2 regions of the Micromonospora sp. NPDC050795 genome follow, and region 2 is predicted to be linked to the other one. Evidence: riboswitches for the same ligand, from Rfam matches in the RefSeq annotation. Region 2 holds a riboswitch; the other holds the start of a gene.
What was found. A riboswitch is a leader RNA that binds a small molecule or an ion and turns the genes downstream of it on or off. The one in region 2 is predicted to bind S-adenosylmethionine.

Region 1 (8,080 bases), on a different contig from region 2:
TGCTGGAACACCATGCCCACCCGCTGCCGCAGCGCGTCCGGGTCGTCGCCCAGCACGCTGCGCCCGTCCAGCAGCACGTCGCCCCGGTCCGGTTCGATCAGCCGGTTGATGGTGCGCAGCAGGGTGGACTTGCCCGACCCGGACGGGCCGATGACGCAGGCCGTCGCGCCCCGAGGCACCGACAGGTCGACGCCGCGCAGTACCCGGTTCGGCCCGAAGGCGAGGTGGACGTCGCGCACGTCGAGGCTGACCGAGGTGGTCGTTTCGGTGGTGGTCATCGCCGGTCTCCCTGGGTGGCGGTGGGCAACAGGGGCTCGTCGTCCTCGTCGTCAGGCGCGGTGGCCGGCCGACCGTTGCGCAGCCGCCTGTCGATCCAGTTGACGACGTGCGTCAGCGGAACTGTCAACGCCAGGTAGAAGAGCCCCGCCAGCAGCAGCGCCGACTCGTTGCCGGTGGTGGCCGCGTAGTCCTGCCCGATCCGGAACAGCTCCCGCTGGCTGGCCACCAGGCCGAGGAAGTAGACCAGGCTGGAGTCCTTGATCAGCGCGATGAGCTGGTTCACCCAGGCCGGCAGCACCCGCCGGATGCCCTGCGGAATGATCACCAGCCGCATCGCGTCGGCCCAGGAGAAGCCGAGCGCCCGGGCGCCCTCCAACTGGGCGGCCTCCACCGACTGGATGCCCGAGCGGAAGATCTCACCGATGTACGCCGCGGCGATGAGCGACAGCGCCAGAATGCCCAACGGGTAGGGATCCGGCCCCCACACCTGCATGCCCAGCGGGGCCAGCCCGACCCCGATCAGCAGGATCGTCGCCGCAGCCGGAAGCCCCCGGAACACGTCGGTGTAGACCCGCGCCGGCCAGCGCAGCCAGCGGCTGCGGGAGATCCCGGCGACGGCCAGCAACAGGCCCAGCACCGAGCCGAGCAGGGCGGCGGAGACCGCCAGGATCAGCGTGTTGGGCAACCCGACGGTCAGCATCTCGGGCAGCGCCTCGCGCATCGCGTCCCAGTCGAAGAAGGTCTCCCACAGGGTGCTCAACGGATCCATCGGTTGCTCCTCCTACCGCCCCGCTCGCTCGTCACCGGCTCAGGACGCGGCCGACGCGGACGCCGACGGCGCGACCTTGACCGCGCCGCTGCCCGGGGCGAAGTCCGCCGGGATCGGCCGGCCCGGGTAGTACTGGGCCTGCAACCGGGTCCAGGTGCCGTCGGCGATGACCTCGTCGAGGGCCTTGTTCAGCGCCTCGCGCAGCTTGTCGTTCCCCTTGGCCACCGCGTACGCGGTCGGTGCCGGGCTGAGCTGCTTGGCCGCCACGGTGATCTTGCCCTTGCTGTCGGCGGCCGACTTCTCACCGATCTCCGCCGGGGCGATCCAGGCGTCGGCGGTGCCCGCCTTGAGCTGGTTGATCGCGCCGTTGTAGTCCGGCACCCGCACCGGGTTGAGCTGCTTGCCGGTGGCGTAGTCGTCCTGGACGGTGCCCTGCACCACCACGACCCGCTTGCCAGCGAGCTGGTCGAAGCCGGTGATCGGCGAGCCGGCCGGGACGTCCAGGCCGAAGTAGCCGAAGTCGTAGCCGTTGCCGAAGTCGACGGTCTTCTTGCGGGCCTCGGTGATGGTGATCGAGGAGCTGCCCACGTCGAACTTGCGGTTGTTGACCTGGCTGAGCAGCGCGGAGAAGTCGGTGCCGACGAACTCGACCTTGAGGGAGAGCTTGCCGGCCACGGCGGTCAGCAGGTCGTTGTCGAAGCCGGTGAACTTGCCGTCCTCGAGGTACACGTTCGGCGGGGCGTCGGTCAGCGTTCCGGCTCGCAGCACGCCCGACTGGGCCAGGCCGTACGGGTTGGCGTCGGCGTCGGAGGAGCTGTCGTCTCCGCAGGCGGTGAGGGCGGTGGCGGCAAGGATCGTGACAGCGCCCAGGGCGGCGGCGCGGGTCAGGGCAGGAAGGAATCGCACTGGTGTCTCCGAAGGGTGGTGTCTCGGCGCGCACGGACGTGCGCCACCGACGGCGTGCCCGATGGGCGTACCGGTGGGAAAGGAGCTCGGGAAGGGGGTGCTAGAGCGCGGTGCCGCGACGACAGGCGGCGCTGCACATTCGCATCATGTCCACGTGCCGTCGCCGGATCAGTGCGGGCGAGGGTCGACCGGTGCGGGAGTCCGCGACGTCGGTCGGTGGGGCGGTGCTGAGGATGCGCATGGTTCTCCCGGGTCTGTGCTGACCTGGGTGCCAGGCCACGCTTGCGCCGACGTCCTGCCGGTGCCTGGTCTTCACCCGGGGCACCCCACCGCGGAGGAGGGTTGCCGGCCAGCGAGCCGGGGCTTCGCGCTGGCGCTCATGACCTGCGCCGAGGCTAGCAGCAGGAACGGGTGGATCGTCCAGCCGGTATGACCACGCTCACTGTGCGCGACGGGCTGCCGGCTCGCAGGTCAGCCGGCGTGCACGTGCGGTCGACGGTGCGGGTCGGGCTCCTGGCGGCGCAGGATCTCCCGGGTCACCGAGGCGATGGCGCCCTGTCCGAACGCCAGGTAGCGCAGGAAGTTGCGGGTCGGGCCACCCTCGGACCACTCGAAGTAGATGTGGGGGCGTCGACGGCTGCGGTCGCGGATCTCCAGCAACAGGGCGGCGAGCGCGGTGGGCACCGACGAGCTGGCCAGGCTGAGCACCGGGAAGCGGCCGTCGACCACCCCGCCGCAGACCATCAGCTCGGTCTCGAAGTCGGACGGGTCGGTGACAGTGACCTCGACGAAGATGACGTCACTGTCGTCGGGAAATTCGTTGTCCGCCATGGTCTGCGCCAGCTTGGCGCGGTACTCCGCCTCGTCGCGCCGGTCGGGTTCGTGCGCGATGAGGCGGATCCGTCGTCCGGCGCGTTCGTCGATCATCCGGGCCGCGGTGTGGTCCAACTCGACGTGGTCGACGCGCAGCTCGTAGGCCCGCATCAGCCGGGACAGCACCGACACCAGGATGATCCCGCCGATGAAGCAGCCCGCGATCTTGACACCGTCCGGGCGTTCCACCACGTTCGCCGACGTGGTGTAGACGAAGATCACCGCGATGACGCCGAACGCGATGGTGCGGCCGCGCTGACGCTGCCGGCGCGCCGCGAGCGTCACCGCCGTCGCGGCCGAGGTGATCAGAACCAGGACCCCGGTGGCGTACGCGCCGCCCTGCGCGTCCACGCTGGCCTTGAAGACGATCGTGATCAGAAACGCCACGGCGGTGAAGACCAGCACCAGCGGCCGGACGGCTCGCGCCCAGGTCGGCGCCATGCCGTAACGGGGCAGGTAACGCGGCACGAGGTTGAGCAGACCAGCCATCGCCGATGCCCCGGCGAACCAGAGGATTCCGATCGTGGACAGGTCGTAGATGGTGCCGAACACCTCGCCGAGGTTGGCGTGCGCCAGGTAGGCCAACGCGCGCCCGTTCGCCGGACCGCCCGGCTTGAAGGCCTCCGGCGGGATGAGCACCGTGGTCGTCACGCTGCTGGTGATCAGGAAGACGCTCATGATCACCGCTGCGGTGGTGAGCAGCCGGCGCGCGCCGCGGATCCGGCCCAGCGGTCGTGCCTCCGAGTCCTGCGGATCACCCCGTACGCTCGGCATGACCGCCACCCCGGTCTCGAAGCCGGACAAACCCAACGCCAGCTTCGGAAAGACCAACAGCGACAGCCCGACCACCAGCCACGGATCGCCGTGCCCGGTGGTCAGCATCGTGGTCCAGTCGCCGACCGCGCTCGGATGCGTCGCCACCCGCCACAGCGCGTCGGCCACCACCACCGCGTTCAGCGTCAGGTAGACCGCGACCAGGACGACGGCGATCCCGATGGCCTCCGTGAATCCCTTGAGGAACACCGCGCCCAACAGCGACACCAGCAGCAGTGTGACCAGTACCTCGTGACCCTTGAGCCCGCTCGGCCAGAACGGGTTCTCGTCGATGTGCGCCGTCGCGTCGGCGGCCGAGAGGGTGATGGTGATGATGAAGTCGGTGGCCACGAAACCGAGCAGCACCAGCACCAGCAACTTGCCCGGCCAGTAGCTGAGCAGGCGTACCAGCATCGCGATGGAGCCCTCACCGTGCGGGCTCTCCACCGCCACCCGCCGGTAGACCGGCAGCGCCCCCAGCAGTGTCACCAGCACCAGCACCAGGGTCGCCACCGGTGAGAGCGCCCCGGCGGCCAGCGCCGCGATGCCCGGCTGGTAACCCAGCGTGGAGAAGTAGTCGACCCGGTCAGGCACATCACCTTCCACCACGGGTGGTGCCGGTGCTCCGGCGGGCGCCCGTGCGGCCCCGGGTGCTGCACGGCCTGGTCCGAGCCGGCATCGAGCAGCCACCCTCGCAACCGGCCGGTGCGTCTGTCGACCTTCACCGGCGCGTCCCCCGTCATCCCGCTCACGGTCACCGTGAGTATCCGCCCGGCGGGCCGGCCCCGTCCGCCGGTGCGCGGAACCCAGCCGACGCCACTGCGGGTTTCAGGGCCCGGGACAGAGGGGAAACAGCGCCCCGGGCTGGTCGCGGGACGGCACCGGGGGAGGGGACAGGGCATGGTCGGCGGCCGTCGCTTCCGCCCGGGTGGGGGCTTCGGCCGCCAACTCGACGAGTACGAGACGAGGGTCGGTGTGCCGCCGCCCACGGAGTCACCCGCCCCCGCGTCCCACGGCGGCCTGGTGGACAGTGCGGTCTACATCCGGGGGCACCGGTTCGCCTCGCCGTCCGGCCTCGCCGAGACGTACCGCTGCCTCCAGGAGCAGGACGGCGCGATGGCCTGGATCGGGCTGTACCGGCCCGACATCGAGCAGATCACCTCGCTGGCCCGGGAGTTTCGGCTGCACGACCTGGCGGTCGAGGACGCGATCAACGCCCACCAGCGGCCCAAGCTGGAGCGCTACGGGCACACCCTGTTCGTGGTGCTGCGCGCCGCCCGCTACGACGACCTCCGGGAGGAGGTCGAGTTCTCCGAGCTGCACCTGTTCATCGGCCCGGGCTTCGTGGTCACCGTCCGACACGGTGAGGCGCCCGACCTGGCCGCGGTGCGGCGGCGGCTGGAGACCGAGGCGCAGATGCTCGCCCGCGGACCGGAGGCGGTCCTGTACGCGATCCTCGACCAGGTCGTCGACGGGTACGCGCCGGTGGTGGCCGGACTGGAGAACGACATCGACGAGATCGAGACCCAGGTGTTCGGTGGCGACCCGAACGCCAGCCGCCGCATCTACGGGCTCAGCCGCGAGGTCATCCAGTTCCAGCGGGCGGCCCGCCCGCTGCTCAGCGTGCTCGACGCGCTCGCCGACGGCGCCGGCAGCGCCAGCGCGGACGAGGAACTGCGCCGCTACCTGCGCGACGTGACCGACCACCTGACCCAGGTGGTGGAGCGGGTGGACGGTTTCCGGCACCTGTTGCAGAACATCCTCACCGTCAACGCCACCCTCGTCTCGCAGCAGCAGAACGAGGAGATGCGCAGCCTCACCGCGGCCAGCTACAGCCAGAACGAGGAGCTGAAGAAGGTCTCCTCCTGGGCGGCGATCCTCTTCGCTCCCACGCTCATCGGCACCGTGTACGGCATGAACTTCGTCCACATGCCGGAGCTGAACTGGCGCTTCGGTTACCTCTTCGCGCTGCTGTTGATGCTGCTGGTCTGCGGCACCCTCTATGTGATCTTCAAGCGGCGCGGCTGGCTCTGACCCGCGCGGCCGGGATTCACTCGATGCCGCGCAGGATGTGCCGTTCGTCCTCGACGTCGTCGTCGCCGGCACTGATCCGGCCGAGCAGTACGGCGGCCGCCCAGATCGTCAGTGGCGTGGCCGACCCGGTCATTCCCCCGCCGGTCCGGTCTTCCCGGGTCTGGCTCCGCTCCGTGCGCGGTGGCCTGCGCTGAGCCTGCATGGGCCCTGCCTCTCCTCGTCGAAGCCGCCGTGGGTGGCGCGGGGTGAGCCCGCGCCACACCGGCCGGGCGGACCGCCTGGAAGCAGCCCACCACCGGTACGTCAGCCACTCGAACCTTCCCACGCCCGGCCGCATCCGCACCGCTTGTTTTCGGGTCTCCGACTGTCGCCCGCCAAACCGGACATTACGCCCCGACGGTCGAGGTGCGGTCACTGCAGCGGGTGGGCGATTCCTCGCGCGTGGTCGGTGAGCGCCGCGCCGACCACTGTCGCGTTCAGCGGCAACACCTCCAGACAGCGGCGCACCGCGGCGGCCATCAGCGTGTTCGGCACCCGCATGGAGAGCGTGCAGTGCGGCACCCACCGCCCCGGCCGGTAGTGCTCGGCGAGGGCGATGCCGGCGGCGGCGAGCCGGTCGTGCACCAGCCGGTGGTGCGCCAGCAACTCCGGGGTGGGCGCCGGCCCGAGCCAGAGCACCCGACCGACGAACTGGCCGGCATGCTGGAAGTCGAGCCGCAGCGGGGCGGCCACCACCGTCCCCTGTAGCGCCTCGGCGACCTGCTCCCTGTCGAAACGGGGCGCCACCATGAGCGAGACGTGCGGACGGTGGCGCTGCTCCAGCAGCGAGCGCATGCTCTGCACCCCTTCGGCCTCCAGCGCGTCCCAGAGCACCCGGATCCGGCGAGTGGCGTCCGGGTCCAGGTACAACTCCACCGCGGCGACCATTCGATCACCGTAGCGGCCGAGGTTTGCGCGCCCTGGTCCGGCGGTACCTGTTCGGAAACCGACCGGGAAGGCGTACCCATGGACGTGAGTGACCTGCTGACCGAGGCGTACGACAGGCTGCCCGACCTCGTCCGCGCGGCGGTCGACGGCCTCAGCCCCGAGCAACTGCGCCACCAGCCCGGACCGGGGCCAACTCGGTCGGCTGGCTGGTCTGGCACCTCACCCGGGTGCAGGACCACCACGTCGCCGACCTGCTCGACGCCGAGCAGCTCTGGGTCAGCGGCGACTGGGCGGGTCGGTTCGGGCTCGCCGCCGACCCCGACAACACCGGCTACGGGCACTCGCCCGCTCAGGTCGCCGCCGTGCGGCCGGAGAGCGCGCAGGCGCTGATCGACTACTACCAGGCGGTCGCGGCGCGTACCGGAAGCCTGCTGGCCGGCCTGGGGCCGGCGGACCTGGACCGCGTGGTCGACGAGGGGTGGGACCCGCCGGTCACCCTCGGCGTCCGGTTGGTCAGCATCGTCGACGACGACCTTCAACACGTGGGCCAGGCCGCCTACGCGCGCGGCCTGATCGAAGCCGGCTGACGCGTCCCTCACCCGTTGCGGGTGAGCCGGCATCACCCCGACGCGGGTGATCCTGCGGGGAACCGTGGGGAGGGGACCCGATGGGCGCGACGGCGGAGCAGTACCTGCGACAGCTGGACACCGGTCGGCGGCCCGACCTGCCGGAGACCACAGCGGGAACGCTGCGGCTGGACGTCCGCGACGACGGCAGCACCGAACACTGGTACCTGACCATCGCCGACCAACACGTCCGGGTGACCCGCTCGGCCGACGACGCCGACCTGGTGGTCCGCGTGGATCGTTGGGTGGTCGACCAGATGGTCAACGGTGAGCTGCATCCCGGCGCGGCCATGCTGCGCAACGAACTGACCATGCAGGGCGACATGCGCCTGCTGCTGGTGCTGCGGCGAATCTTCGCGGGGCCGGCCGGGGCCCGCCACCCTCGGGAGTTGGGTCGGGCCGCCCTGGCCGGCCGGACCGCGACGGGCGCTCGGGAGGTTCGGTCGTGAAGCAGGAACTGCTGCACGTGATCGCCGGAAACGTGTTCGCGATCAGCGACGCCCAGGGCGACATCGAACCCGACCCGCAGGCCCCTGTCGGTGTCTTCGCGTACGACACCCGCTTCCTGTCCCACTGGGTGCTCACGATCGACGGTGAACGGATCAACGCGCTGTCCCGCGACGACCTGACGTACTTCGAGACCCGGTTCGTCCTGGTCCCCGGTGCGGCGAGCCACTACGTCGACGCCGACGTGTCGATCATTCGGCACCGCTCGGTGCACGACTGCATGCACGAGAAGATCACGGTGCTCAACCACTCGGCGGCGCCCGCCGAGTTCACGGTACGACTGGACATGGGCAGCGACTTCACCGACATCGCCGAGATCGGGCACCTTCGGCAGCGGGCAGTGCAG
Region 2 (8,080 bases):
CAGGGTCCACGCCCACAGCCCGAGTGCCCGACGCAGGCCGTAGCGCAGCGCGGACTCCAGGCTGGCCGGCTGACCGGCCGCCTGCTGGGTGATCACCCAGGTGCCGGCGGCCCACCCGACGGCCTGCACCAACCCGACGACGAGGCTGCCACCGAGCAGCAGGACCAGGAGGCTCAGTAGTTCGGCGACGAAATTGTCCGGCAGCGCGGGGGTCGACGTCGACCCGGCCTGGGCGGCCCACTTCGCCGACGGGTCCAGCCCGAGGGAGACCACCGAGAGCACCGCCGCGGGCAGCACCTGGGTGAGCAGCATGATCGGCACCAACTGCCGCCAGCCGCGGCGCAGCGCTCCCCCGCACCGGTTGAACCAGCCGCCGATACCCGCGCCGGGTGGCGTGACCAGGGCGTCGTTCGGGTCGGACCCGTAACCGGGCGGGTACCAGCCGACCGGCGGCCCCGGGTACCACGGCTGGCCGCCGTAGGGACCCGACCCGGGCGGGTAGCCCCCGGTGGGCGGGAACGCCCAGCCCTGCGGTGGCGGGGCCGCACCCCAGGCACCCTGGGCGGGATCCCAGCCGGGCGGCGGACCGGCGGGGCCGGAGACCGGGCCGGCCGGGGACGTGCCGGGCCCCCAGCCGGGCGGCGGGCCGGCGTGGCCGGGGCTGCCGGCGGGCGAGGACGGGTCCGGCTCCCCCGACCCGGAGGACGGAGTGTGCGGGGGTGGCTGGTCGGTCATGAACGCTCCTCAGCATCGGCTGGAACGGTTCACGATCTTCCCGGGTGCGCGCCCCTGCCGCAGCCCCGACTCACGGGGCCGATCGGCCAGGAAACTCAGTCAATGACGCGTACGTGCTCTGCCTGTGGGCCCTTCTGGCCCTGGGTGATCTCGAACTCGACCCGCTGACCGTCGTCCAGCGCCTTGTAACCGTCCATCTCGATCGCGGAGAAGTGGACGAAAACGTCCTGCCCGCCGTCGACGGCGATGAAGCCGTAGCCCTTTTCGGCGTTGAACCACTTCACGGAGCCCTGTGCCACTGTGCACTTCCCTCACTCTGCCCGGCGTTGCCTGACTCGGCGCACGGCACGGCCGGACGCCTCGGACCACCGACTAAGCGATCGACGACCGCCATTGAAGAAGGTGACCGAAATCGCACGCTACACGAGGACTGACGGCCGCGCACGGCCACAAAACAGACACACTCCGAGGCGTACCGACGGCGCTGATCGGCCGGGTTCCCGAGCCGCCGGATTCGCCCGCGTCATTGCGAAATGGAAAGACGGTCGCCGGGCGGCCCCGCGATGACGGCGATCGGGCCCAGCTCGTGAAACGCCGCCCCTGCCCTGTGGTAGGCATGCGGACATGACCACCGACATGGGCCCCCCGGCAGTGCGGCTCGCGGAGATCCGCCGGGTCCGGCCGGAGGACGCCGCCCGGATGCGGGCGCTGCGCCTGGAGATGCTGGCCGACGCGCCGTTGGCCTTCCTGGAGACCCTCGCGGACGCGGCGGCCCGACCGCACAACGAGTTCGCCGCCCGGGTCGCGTACACCTCGGCCGGTGCCGGTAACGCGCAGTTCGTCGCCGACCCGGGCGGTCGGCTGGTCGGGCACGCCGGTGGTACGACCCACCCGAACGAACCGGGACTGACCGTGATCTACGCCGTGTACGTCACGCCGACCTGGCGCGGTAGTGGCCTGCTCGGCGAGCTGATCGACGGGGTGGCCGCCTGGTCGCGGGCCTGCGGCCGGCCGGAACTGCTGCTGGAGGTGGTGGTCGGCAACGACCGCGCCTACCGCGCCTACCAGCGCCTGGGCTTCAAGGACACCGGGGTACGGGTCCCCCACCCGAACATCCCAGCCCTGACCGAGCTACAGATGCGCCGAACAGCCTAAAACCAGGAACTCATCCCAGGGCAGAACCACCCTGATGCCCTGCAAAAAACCGGAAGCGTAAGCGACAACCGTGTCCACGTCAGGGTTTCCGGGGCAGCCCGACCCGCGCAGGGATCAAGCCTGACCGCCCGAAGCGGGTCGGGCTGCCCCGGAAACCCCCACCGCAACTAAAGATCAAACATGCCGCCGCGACTGCACGATCCGGAACCGGTTCGCCACGTAAGCCCCGTCGGTCAGCGCCGAGTTGGCCGCCGCGTTGGCTCCACTGCCGTGGAAGTCGGAGAACGCCGCCGACTGGTTCACGAAGACACCGCCGGTGAGGTTGCAGGACAGGTGCACCCCGACCTCGACCGCCACCGCCTCGGTTGCGTCCAGCACTGCCTCGTCGGTCGAGTAGACACCGGCGGTGAGCGCGCCCTTCTCGCCGACCGTCCGGCGCAGCAGCTCCAGGCTGTGCGTGGTCGAGTCGGTCGCGATGGCGAACGAGATCGGCCCGAACCATTCCCGGCCGTACGTCTCCGAGTCGTCCGCGGTCAGCTTCACGATCGTCGGCGTACGCACCACCGCGTCGGGGTACGACGGGTGGGCCACGGCCCGCGACTCCAGCACCGGCTCGCCGACCTTGGTCACCTCGGCCAGCCGCTCCAGAACCCCGTCGTTGACGATGGCACCGGTCAGCTCCACACCCCGGGCCGGGTCGGCGGTGAGCTTGCCGACGGCGGCGGCGATCCCGCCGGCCACCTCGTCGAAGCTCTTGTGCCCCTGGTCGGTCTCGATGCCCCCGGCCGGGATGAGGATGTTCTGTGAGGTGGTGCACATCTGCCCGCTGTAGAGGGTCAGCGTGAACCCCAGGTTGCGGCACATGCCGGCGAAGTCGTCGGTGGAGTCGACGACGACGGTGTTCAGGCCGGCCTTCTCGGTGTAGACCGATGCCTGCCGGGCGTGCGTCTCCAGCCAGTCGCCGTACTCGGTGGAGCCCGTGAAGTCGACGATCCGGATGGCCTGGTGCAGGGCCAGATCGCTGGCGAGCTTCTCACCGGGCGCCTCGGCCGCCAGCAGGATCAGGTTCGGGTCGAACCCGGCCTCGGCGAGCACCTCCCGGGCGTACTTCACGGTGATGGCCAGCGGCAGCACCGCGCGCGGGTGCGGCTTGACGATCACCGGGTTGCCGGTGACCAGCGAGGCGAACAGCCCGGGGTACGAGTTCCAGGTCGGGAAGGTGTTGCAGCCGATCACCAGCGCCACCCCACGCGGCACCACGTGGAACGTCTTGGTCATCCGCAGCGGGTCACCCTTGCCGGCGGCCTTCTCCCAGCCCGCCCTGCCCGGGTGGCGGGTCATCTCGGCGTACGCGTACGCCAACGCCTCCAGCGCCCGGTCCAGCGCGTGCGCGCCACCGGCCTGGAAGGCCATCACGAACGCCTGCCCGCTGGTGAACTGCACAGCGTTGGCCAGCTCGAAGATGTGCTTGTGCAGCCGGTCGAGGATCTCCAGGCAGACGCCCACCCGGGCCTGCGGGCCGGCGTCGCGCCACGCCGGGAGCGCGGCGGAGGCGGCGTCGACCAGATCACCGGGGCCGGCGTGCGGGTAACGCACCGCCAACTCCACCCCGAACGGGCTCGTCTCGGTGGCGACCCGAACGCCCGTGCCGGGCTGGTCGAGCGGGAAGTCACCACCGAGGTACGCCTCGAAGGCGGCCTTACCGTCGGCGGCGGCGGTCTCGCCGTACACCCGGGGGCTGGGGGATTCGGGATAGGCGGACCAGTAGCCCCGCTCCGTGATCGCGGTCAGCGCACGGTTGAGGGTGTCGGCGTGCCTGTCGTACAGGGGATGCGGGGTCTCCGTCATGCCCGCCATCATGCCTGAGTCACGTCCGGGAGCAGTAGCGCGAATGCCCGGCAGCGGTCCATGCCTGAGTCACGTCCGCGAGCAGTAGCGCCGATACCCGTCAGAGGGTGAGCTGCCAGTCGGTCCACCGGTCCACCGGGCGGAAGCCGAGCTGTTCGTTGATCGACACCATGTAGCTGTTGCTGGCCGCGTTGAAAGTGTCGATCACCTGTACCGCCGGCTCGTGGGTCAGCAGGTGGTGCAGGTTCTCCGCCTTGGCGACGAGGCCGAGCCGGTGCCCACGGTGGGCCGGGTCGACGATGGTGATCTGCTGGAACGCGTGCCAGTCGGCGGCAGCGCCCACGTCCAGCAGGGTCCAGGCGACCAGCCGGCCGGACGCCTCGTGTCGCATCCCGAGGTGGTAGCGCCGCCGGCCCCGGGCGTCCAGCGCCCGTTCGTTGCCGCGGATCCGCTCGGCGTCCACCTGCTCCGGTTCCCACTGCACGTCGCCCATGGGCGCGTCCATCAGCAACCGGCCGTCCAGGTAGGCGATGTCGCCGACGTACTCCTGCGGGGTGGAGCCCTGCCAGCAGACCGAGTGATAGCCCTTGGCTCGGGGTTGTGCCTCGGCGAGCGCCGCCCGCAACGCGACCCGGTCGATGTCGCCGACGTCGAGCCGTCGGCGGACCTCGGCGAGAGCGGGCTGGGCTCCGGTCGCGGCGGCGAACGCGTCACCGGCCACGCTTCGGGCCGGCCCGCCGGGCAGCGCGGAGACGGTCATCGCCACCACCCGCTTGCGGCCGTGCTCGCGGAGCAGGCGCAGCCCGTACTCGTGCAGGGCCCGGCCCACGCCCCGCCGCCGCAGCTGCGGATGCACCACCAGCTCGGCGGTGGCGTTGTCGGTGTTGTCGAGCTGCGGCAGGTCCAGTTGGAGGTAGCCGGCCGGCACGCCGTCCAGACGGGCCAGCGCCCAGAGCGACCGGGTACCGGGCATCGGCGTGTGGAACAGCGCGTCGAAGCGGCGACGGCAGGAGGGCGGGAAGTCCGGCAGATCGGCGTCGTTGGCCGCCGACCCGATCCGGTACGCCTCGTCGACCGACGTCCGGTCGGCGCCGTCGAACGACGCGATGGTGATGCTCATGCCGGTGAGCCTGCACCGTACAAAAGCGATCGGGCCAGCGAATTACTCGCTGGCCCGATCGAACGTGGTCGGGAGGGACACTCGCACAACGCCTCCGGCGTTGGGTCGCAAGAACTTCAAAAGTCTTCGGCGAAATGCCCTCCCGCACGGAGCATCTTGCGCCGTCCGGTTCCTGCCGTCAAGTCCGTAGCGGCGGGTTTTCCACACTCACAGCGAAAACCCAGTTACCGATTGATCCACTCGGCCCGGGTGCCGGGCGGGCCGTTCAGCCCAGGAGGCCGGCGTCGCGGGCGGCGCGCAGCGAGGGCTTGATGTGGTGGGTCGGCCCGACCTGGCCGGCCACCGCGTCGATGGTCTTCAGACCCTCGCCGGTGTTGAACACGACGGTCTCGGCCGTCGGGTCGAGCCGACCGGACTCGACCAGCTTGCGCAGCACCGCCACGGTGACCCCACCGGCGGTTTCCGCGAAGACCCCGGTGGTACGGGCCAGATCGCGGATGCCCGCGCGGATCTCGTCGTCGTCGACGTACTCCATCCAGCCGCCGGTGCGGCGGACCGCCTCCAGGGCGTAGAGGCCGGCCGCCGGGTCGCCGATGTTGAGTGACTTGGCGATGCCGGTGGGCTTGACCGGGACGATCGTGTCGGTCTCGCCGTGCAGTGCGACGGCGATCGGGTTGCAGCCGGCGGACTGCGCCCCGAAGACCTTCCAGCCGTCGGCGGGCGCCTCGACCAGGCCGATCTCCACCAGCTCGGAGAACGCCTTGTCAATCTTGGTGAGCAGCTCGCCGCTGGCCATCGGGATGACCACCTGCGCCGGGATCCGCCAGCCGAGCTGCTCGGCCACCTCGTAGCCGAGGGTCTTGGAGCCCTCCGCGTAGTACGGCCGGACGTTCACGTTGACGAACGCGGTGTCCTCGAACTCGTCGGTCTCCACCAGCTCACCGCAGAGCCGGTTGACGTCGTCGTACGAGCCGTCGATGGCGACCAGCTCGCCGCCGTAGACGGCGGTGTTGATGACCTTGCCCTGTTCCAGGTCGCTGGGGATGAAGACCACCGAGGGCACCCCGGCGCGGGCGGCGTGGGCGGCCACCGAGTTGGCCAGGTTGCCCGTTGACGCGCAGGCGAACCGGCTGAAGCCGAGGGCCTTGGCGGCGGTGAGCGCCACCGAGACGACCCGGTCCTTGAACGAGTGGGTGGGGTTGGCGCTGTCGTCCTTGACCCAGAGCGGCGCGGTGATGCCCAGCTCGGCGGCGAGGTGCGGGGCCGCCACCAGTGGGGTCAGGCCCGGGTCGAGGGTCACCCGGGTGGCCGGGTCCTGACCGGCGGGAAGCAGGGCGGCGTACCGCCAGATGTTGTTCGGGCCGGCCTCGATCTGCTCGCGGGTGACGGTGGCCAGCGCGGCGGTGTCGTAGTCGACTTCCAGCGGGCCGAAACACTCGTAACAGGCGTGCTGGGCGGCGAGCGGGTAGCGGGCCGAGCAGGCACGGCAGACCAGGGCGCGGGCGGGGCTGGCAGCGGTGTCGATGCCGGAGGCGACGAGCGTCGACGTCATGTCGAGAGTCCTCTCATCTTTCCCCGCATCGCACGGTGCGGCGGGGACGGAATTGGCACCTGCCCCGCGGGTCGCTCAGCGGTGAGCGCGCGGGGTGGTTGCCGGGGCGTCGTCGGGCCGTATCCCTCAGCCCCTCTGGATGAGGTATTCAGTTGTGCCGTCGAGTCTAGGACAACGCTGTCGGCCCCTGCTACCACTGATCCCAGGTATTGGGTCAGCGGAAACTCACCGCGACGGGGTCGGTCACCGCGATCGGGTCCGTCACCGCGCTCGGCCGGGGCAGCGACGTGGCCCGGGGCCGGGCGGCGAGGTTCGCGGCGATCAGGGCGGCGATCGTGATGGAGGCCCCGACCAGCTCGACGGGCTCCGGGCGGTAGCCGCGGGCGATCTGCACCGCGAAGGTGGTCACCGGGACCAGGTTCATGAACAGCGCGGCGTTGGCGGCACCGAGTCGCTGCACGCCGGTGTTCCAGGCCAGGACCGCGATCACGGCGCCCACCAGCACGGCGTACGCCAGTTGCGGGGCGACCGCCACGAGGTCGGCGGCGGCCGGCGCGTGCTGCCAGCCGACGGCGTCGGCGCCAATGCTCAGGACGAGCATGGCGGCCGTGCCGGCGAGCGCGGTCAGTGTGGTGAAGCGCAGCGGCGACCACTCGCCGAACCGGCTGGCGCCGTGGGTGTAGATGCCCCAACCCAGCACCGCGCCGATCATCATGAGGCCACCGAGACCGAACTGTCCGAGGCCGTCCAGGCTCCCGCGCGTGATCACCAGACCGACGCCGAGGAGCGCCACCAGGGAGAGGGCCAGCAGGAGCGGCTTCGGGCGTACGCCGTCGCGAGCCCAGCGGACCAGCTGGGTGATCACCGGGGTCGTGGCCACGAAGAGGGAGATCTGCTGCGGGGCGGCGTGTTCGAGCGCCAGGTTGGTGAGCAGGTTGAAGCCCGCGAAGCCGACCACTCCGAGCACCACCACCTCCAGCGCCCGGCCTCCGTGGCGGAGCGCGCCGGCACCCTCGCGGAGCAGCAGGATGGCGACCAGGACGACGGCGGCCAGCAGGTAGCGCGCGGTGGTCAGGTTGAGCGGGTCGACCCGGTGAAGCGCGCTGGCCAGGATCGGGAACATCACGCCCCAGCCGAGCACGGCGACCAGTGGGTACGCGGTTGCGCGGGATCGCATCGGCAACTCCAATGTTCGAGTATCGTCGAACCAACGACACTGACCATAGGGCGTCGTTCGATGGTTGTCGAACAAGGGTTACACTGGTCACATGGAGCCGCACGAACCCGACCTGACCGCCGTACCGGTCACCAACGTGCTGGCCGCACTCGCCGACGACGTGCGGCTGCAGATCGTCCGGGCGCTCGCCGAGGGCGGCGAGTCCGCGTGCGGCAGTTTCGACTTCGGCGTCTCCAAGGCGACCCGCAGCCACCACCTCAAGGTGCTGCGCGAGGCGGGGCTGACCCGGACCCGGGCGGCCGGCACCAGCCGACTGGTCCGGCTCCGCCGGGACGAGCTGGACAAGCTCTACCCCGGCCTGCTGGACGCGGTCCTCACCCAGCGCCCGCCGGCGTAGACGAGCCAGGCAGACAAGCCGCGCCTGCGCTCGAGTGCGGCACAACGAATAGGCAGTGTCGGTGCGGGTGAGACACGTTCGGATGGAGGACACTGC

Region 1: another riboswitch for S-adenosylmethionine. It lies ahead of ACIBEF_RS24070 (ABC transporter substrate-binding protein); the one in region 2 lies ahead of thrC (threonine synthase).

The regions. Positions count from the first base shown of each region.
Region 1 covers NZ_JBITGE010000030.1:20,516-28,595, forward strand. The annotation lists gene ACIBEF_RS24060 (amino acid ABC transporter ATP-binding protein) at 1-278, opposite strand, end outside; gene ACIBEF_RS24065 (amino acid ABC transporter permease) at 275-1,048, opposite strand; gene ACIBEF_RS24070 (ABC transporter substrate-binding protein) at 1,088-1,954, opposite strand; SAM riboswitch class IV at 2,228-2,339, opposite strand; gene ACIBEF_RS24075 (amino acid transporter) at 2,426-4,234, opposite strand; gene corA (magnesium/cobalt transporter CorA) at 4,541-5,674, shown strand; gene ACIBEF_RS24085 (hypothetical protein) at 5,691-5,876, opposite strand; gene ACIBEF_RS24090 (2'-5' RNA ligase family protein) at 6,086-6,601, opposite strand; gene ACIBEF_RS24095 (DUF664 domain-containing protein) at 6,829-7,188, shown strand; gene ACIBEF_RS24100 (SCP2 sterol-binding domain-containing protein) at 7,269-7,676, shown strand; gene ACIBEF_RS24105 (glycogen debranching N-terminal domain-containing protein) at 7,673-8,080, shown strand, end outside.
Region 2 covers NZ_JBITGE010000003.1:18,179-26,258, forward strand. The annotation lists gene ACIBEF_RS03705 (hypothetical protein) at 1-735, opposite strand, end outside; gene ACIBEF_RS03710 (cold-shock protein) at 831-1,034, opposite strand; gene ACIBEF_RS03715 (GNAT family N-acetyltransferase) at 1,360-1,890, shown strand; gene paaN (phenylacetic acid degradation protein PaaN) at 2,065-3,738, opposite strand; gene ACIBEF_RS03725 (GNAT family N-acetyltransferase) at 3,839-4,858, opposite strand; gene thrC (threonine synthase) at 5,124-6,410, opposite strand; SAM riboswitch class I at 6,421-6,556, opposite strand; gene ACIBEF_RS03735 (DMT family transporter) at 6,625-7,587, opposite strand; gene ACIBEF_RS03740 (metalloregulator ArsR/SmtB family transcription factor) at 7,679-7,984, shown strand.